One region of the Staphylococcus ratti genome, then DNA from elsewhere that is predicted to be linked to it. Evidence: predicted binding sites of a transcription regulator. Region 1 holds the regulator's gene; the other holds the start of a gene.
The links. The regulator CtsR, encoded in region 1, represses protease genes until heat stress. The targets are predictions, from matches to a motif close to ATGGTCAATAAAGGTCAAACA.
Positions count from the first base shown of each region.

Region 2: a site for CtsR is predicted at 1,799-1,819, ahead of clpB (ATP-dependent chaperone ClpB). Genes of this name have one in related genera too.

Region 1 covers NZ_CP086654.1:2,116,700-2,119,920, forward strand. Annotated here, with positions in the region: gene LN051_RS10355 (protein arginine kinase) at 1-487, opposite strand, end outside; gene LN051_RS10360 (UvrB/UvrC motif-containing protein) at 471-1,004, opposite strand; gene LN051_RS10365 (CtsR family transcriptional regulator) at 1,016-1,477, opposite strand; gene LN051_RS10370 (NupC/NupG family nucleoside CNT transporter) at 1,642-2,847, shown strand; gene pdxT (pyridoxal 5'-phosphate synthase glutaminase subunit PdxT) at 2,897-3,221, opposite strand, start outside.
Region 2 covers NZ_CP086654.1:1,747,234-1,750,454, reverse strand. Annotated here, with positions in the region: gene LN051_RS08385 (CoA-disulfide reductase) at 1-362, opposite strand, end outside; gene LN051_RS08380 (Cof-type HAD-IIB family hydrolase) at 362-1,201, opposite strand; gene LN051_RS08375 (metal-sulfur cluster assembly factor) at 1,313-1,621, shown strand; gene clpB (ATP-dependent chaperone ClpB) at 1,856-3,221, shown strand, end outside.

The DNA of each region.
Region 1 (3,221 bases):
TGCCAACATTTGTTGGGCAGGTTGTGAGATAACCTAAATCCTCGTCATAACTAATCGTTGTTGCGGCATCTAGCTGATCATCAATTTTGGATGCTTTGTCATACAATGCCTCCAAGGATAAATCTGTTTTCATCACTTGGATACGCACATGATCCTCTTCATTTACCATCACGCTCACGGACTCATCATCGTTAAGCAGCACAGCAGAGGCAGGCTGCTTCGTCAAATCAGGACTAATGAGATGTTTGGCTACTAATTTGTATTTACTTTGTTGGTCAAGCTCATCTAAGCGCAAAACGTTCAAATCGGCTAGTGCATCTTGCACCTCGTTAATCACACGGTGCCCTTCTTCTTCTGATGGAAACATGAGCGGATGCACATAGTTTTCAAGGTTTCGTGCTAAGCGAATACGTGATGACATCACAACAGGAGATGTGCTAGATTCTTGAAGCCATCCACTCATATGATGTTTAAGATTGTCGGTCATCTTGAGACACCTCGCTTTGCTGTACTTCAAGTGCTTTAATCTCATCACGGACAATTGCTGCTTCTTCAAATGCTTGCGCTTCAACTAACGCTTGTAGTTTTTCTTGCTTAGCTTCTATTTGTTGTTTTAATGCACGTTTTTGATGCGAGGATTGTGGATATTTTCCAGAGTGCGTCATGTGCCCACCTTGAACGCGTCGGACAATGTCATAGACATCTTCCTTAAACGTTACATAACAATCACGACATCCAAATTTACCAACATGTGCAATATCTTTAAGCGACATTTGACAAGTTGGACATCTTTTTTCTTCGCGATAAACAAGTTGATCTACATTGATACCGTATTTAGCAGCAAGATGCTGTAAAATTTGTTGAACGACAAACGTCCCTTCTACATCTTCTCCTGCCTGCCAATGCTCATCAGATTGATTGTGTATGGGCTCTTGAGATAACACTATAGGCTTATGGTTTCGCTGTTGTTGTACTTGCGCTCGTTTTAGTTCCTCATGTGTCATAGCATCACCTTCTAGTAATAGTTAATGACTGGAAGTAATCGTTTTAAAATGTTAGCGCGGATAATATCTCGAGATGCGACATCCATCGTTAACGTTTCTCTATCGACGACTGCTGCAATCAATTTAGCTTCGCGTTCTGTAATTAATTGATTATCTAATAACCCATCAATAATATAATAGGCTTGTTGTTGAGAGAGGGATGGGCCGATTAAATCCATTAAACGTTTGATATAGAAGGCATGATCTTTTGTTTCGATTTTAGTAATACGAATGTAGCCTCCACCCCCACGTTTACTTTCAATTTCGTATCCATGTTCGTTCGTAAAGCGTGTTTTTATGACATAATTCAGCTGAGATGGTACACAATCAAAGCGTTGTGCGATATTGGCGCGCTGAATTTCAACGACATCCTCTTTAGTTTCTTCAAATAACTGTTTAATGTACTGTTCTATGATGTCTGACATATTATGCATGGTATCACCTCTTTTGACCATCTTTGACTATATTATAGAAGCTAGTTTGACCTTTTTCAACCAATTTGTTTCTAAGTGTCCTAAAATTGTTATGTTACTGCTTACATTTTTGGTGTATGATAGTCTTAGTGAAAATTTATAAATTGGACAGAGGTGTTTATTTCATGCACATTTTGATTGGGATAATTGGGATACTTGTGTTTTTGGGAGTAGCTTGGCTCGCAAGTTCTGACAAGAAAAATGTTCGCTGGCATTATATTGGTTTAATGTTAGTTATTCAAATGATATTCGCTTTTATTTTATTAAAAACGAATGTCGGGGTTATTATTGTAGGCGGTATTGCACACGGATTCGGTTATTTACTGAAACAAGCTGCTGAAGGCGTTAATTTCGTATTTGGAGGTTTAGCGAATACAGGAGCAGCACCATTCTTCTTAAATGTTTTACTTCCTATCGTCTTTATTTCCGCTTTAATCGGTATTTTACAATATTTAAAGATTTTACCTGTCATTATTAATGTTTTAGGATTTTTAATTTCAAAAGTCAATGGTATGGGTCGTTTAGAATCATACAACGCTGTTGCATCTGCGATTTTAGGGCAGTCTGAAGTGTTCATTTCACTTAAGAAACAATTGCCTTACATTCCTAAACATCGTTTATACACTTTAACAGCGTCAGCAATGTCTACGGTCTCAGCATCAATTATCGGCGCTTATTTTACAATGGTAAAACCAGAATATGTTGTAACTGCTATAGTTTTAAACTTATTCGGTGGATTTATCGTAGCATCGATTATTAATCCTTATAAAGTTAACGAAAAAGATGACAAATTACTTATAGAAGAAGAGAAAAAACAACAATCTTTCTTTGAAATGTTGGGAGAATACATTTTAGATGGTTTCAAAGTTGCAGTGATTGTTGGTGCGATGTTAATTGGATATATCGCCTTAATTACATTCTTAAATGGTATTGTGGGCGCCATTATCAATTTCGCTTCTGGTGGTACGCTAGATTGGAATTTCCAAACATTAATCGGTTTTGTATTTGCACCACTTGCGTTTTTAACAGGGATTCCTTGGCATGATGCTGTTGAAGCAGGTTCAATTATGGCGACAAAACTTTTATCAAATGAATTCGTAGCTATGACTGAGTTAGGCAAAGCTAACGGTCTTTCTGAACGTGCACTTGGTGTCGTTTCTGTATTCTTAGTGTCATTTGCTAACTTCAGTTCAATCGGTATCATCTCAGGTGCAATCAAATCTTTAAATGACGAAAAAGGTGACGTTGTCGCTCGTTTCGGGCTTAAATTATTGTTTGGTGCGACACTTGTATCATTTATTTCTGCTACAATCGCTGGTTTCTTTATTTAAAACAACAAAAAGCTGTATGTCATGAAAAATAGACATACAGCTTTTTATTTTATGCTTCAGAGACAACGTTATTAATAAAATAATTGATGATACTATAATCTTCAGTAAGTTCAGGATGGAACGACACGCCTAAATACTTTCCTTGACGAACCGCAATGATTTTATCCTCAATTCGCCCTAAGACTTCTACCGTCGCTTCAGTAGATTGAATATGCGGTGCACGAATGAACACACCTTCTACTAACGTATCAATGCCTTTTATTGTTAGATCTGCTTCGAAACTGTCCACTTGGCGCCCAAATGAATTACGTTCAACAGTAATATCTAACTTTTGCAAGTAACCTGTTTCATTCACAATATCTTTAGCAAGTACG
Region 2 (3,221 bases), 370 kb from region 1:
TTCAATTGATTTGCACGTGCACCTGGGCTAAGGATGAGTGTGTCATAATGATCGGTAAATGTTTCTCCTGTTGAATGGTTTTTGACTTTTACCGTTTTTTGATGACTATCGACAGCAATTACTTCATGTTTTACTAAGACATCAATATGTTTTCTTTGTTTGAAATCATCAGGAGTGATTGGGAGTAAGTCATCACGAGAAGCAACGACATTTCCAAGATAATAAGGTAAACCACAATTAGCAAAACTCATATCACGATCTTTTTCATAAACGGTAATTTGAGCGTCGGGATCGAGACGACGAAGTTGACTTGCTGCAGTTGCACCACCTGCAACAGCACCTACTACAATGACTTTATTCATTATTGTACCTCCTCTTCAGTATCTTTATTTAAATTCAGTTGGAAAAAGTTATTCAAATATACGCCGATGCCATCGTCATTGTTTGAACATGTCGTTTCCTTAGCGATATGTTTTAACTCCGGAATGGCATTTGCCATCGCTACGCCGTGTTTAGCATACTTAATCATTTCGATGTCATTATCTTCATCACCAAAGGCAATGATATATTGGTGATCGATGTTGAGATATGATTTGACGATGTCTATCCCGACAGCTTTACTAATGCCTCTTTTGACGATTTCTATAACAGGATAAGGCGCGCCCCAACGGCGATGTTCAATGTTTTCAGCATAAAAACGTGTTAAAGTTTGTTTGATGCGAGGAATCATATGCTCATCAGCTTCTATCAGTATACTTGTAGGATCTTCGTTTAAAAGTTCTCGTAAGTCGCCAATTTCAATTTGAGCTTCTCCCATACTAAATCCTTCATATAGATTTTCATCATAGCGATCCAAGTACACATGATCTTTGACTTCAGCAATAATATTTTGAACCTCCATCTTTTTGAGCGTTTCAATAATACTTGTTGCAATGCCTTCATCAAGACGGGCATGTTGACACGGAAAATGTGGATCTTTAGGGTGATGGACGTAAGCGCCATTGAAATTTACGATTGGCGTATCCATGTTAAGTTCATCATAATAACGTTTACTTGCACGGAAAGGTCGCCCGGTAGAAATCATAATAGCATGACCTTGTGATTGTAAGGTTTTAAGTACTTTAAAAGTATAGGGTGAAATTTCTTTGTTATCATTTAATAACGTGCCATCTAAATCAAGGCAAATCAAATGTTGTTTCATAAATGTCTCCTTATGCTCAAGTTCGATGTAAGCCTATCATAGCATTTTATTGTCTTAATGTCTGAATTTTGATATATTGATGATAGTTATTACATTGGAGAGGTGAATCTCATGGAAGAGGCTTTAAAAGATAACATTTTAGGCGCTTTAGAAAACGTTATTGACCCTGAACTAGGTATTGATATCGTTAATTTAGGCCTTGTTTATAAAGTAGATTTAGATGATGATGGCCTTTGTACTGTTGAGATGACATTAACGTCAATTGGTTGTCCGATGGGGCCGCAAATTGTTGATCAAGTCAAAACAGCGCTAGGTGAATTGCCAGAAATTAAAGACACAGAAGTCAATATTGTTTGGAATCCGCCTTGGAACAAAGACATGATGTCACGCTATGCAAAAATTGCATTAGGTGTAAGCTAAAATAAATGATATTAAAAGTGAGAACTCCCTAAACGATATAGGGAGTTCTTATTAGTGTTGGCCAATGTTTGAAGTAGTAAAGAACGGCTAATGTTAATAGCGAAGGTGCACTTATTTAGTCAAAGTAAGTCAAACTAAACCGTTGCAATCCCAAATTTAAAGGTGTATAATGCAATTAAGGTCAAAGAAAGTCAAAGTCAAAAGACCTGTAAAATGAAAAAGGAGTGAGACATTTTGGATATTAATCAATTTACACATTCTATTCAAAATGCGCTTCAAAAAGCCATTGAATATGCAAAAGAATATCACTTAACGAATATAGAAATAGAAGCAGTTTTAAAAGCAATGTTAGAACAACCGGAAAGCTTATATCAAAGTGTTTTACAACGTGCAAATATTGATACAGAAGCTTTAAATAAAGCCTATATAGATAAATTAACAAATTATGCTACTGTTAAAGGCGATAATGTACAATATGGACAATATTTAGGTGCAAAAACAAATAGTTTGTTTAATAAAGCCGAACAATTTATGAATGAATATGAAGATACGTATGTTTCGATGGAGCATATGTTGAGAGCTGCTATAGAAATCGATGACACTACAAAACAAGCAGTAGGCAATAAAAAAGAAGCTATAATTGAGATTATTAAAAAAGTTAGAGGAGGGAATCATGTGACAACACAAAATCCTGAAGTGAATTATGAAGCATTAGCCAAATACGGTCGTGATTTAGTAGAAGAAGTACGTAAAGGGAATATGGATCCTGTTATTGGACGTGATGAGGAAATTCGAAATACGATTCGAATTCTTAGTCGTAAAACGAAAAACAATCCGGTGTTAATCGGTGAACCTGGTGTAGGTAAAACAGCAATAGTTGAAGGATTGGCACAGCGTATTGTAAAGCGTGATGTTCCTGACTCTTTATTAGATAAAACAGTTTTTGAATTAGATTTAAGTGCACTCGTTGCAGGCGCAAAATACCGAGGCGAATTTGAAGAACGTTTAAAAGCCGTTTTAAAAGAAGTTAAAGAATCTGATGGACGTATTTTGTTATTTATTGATGAAATTCATATGCTTGTAGGTGCCGGTAAAACTGAAGGTGCCATGGACGCAGGTAATATGTTAAAACCAATGCTCGCACGTGGTGAATTACACTGTATTGGGGCGACAACGTTAAATGAATACCGTGAATATATCGAAAAAGACTCAGCATTAGAACGTCGTTTCCAAAAAGTAAATGTAAAAGAACCAAATATTGAAGATACGATTTCAATTTTACGTGGTCTTAAAGAACGTTACGAAGTACACCATGGCGTACGTATTCAAGACCGTGCATTAGTTGCTGCAGCGGAGTTGTCAGACCGATATATTACCGACCGATTTTTACCAGATAAAGCCATTGATCTTATAGACCAAGCGTCGGCTACGATTCGTACAGAAATGGGTTCTAACCCAACAGAACTTGATCAAGCCAACCGTCGTGTGATGCAATTAGAAATTGAAGAAAATGCACTTAAAAAAGAATCTGATGAAGCGAGCCAAATGCGTCTTAAAGAATTGCAAGAAGAATTAGCGGAAGAAAAAGAACTTCAAGCTC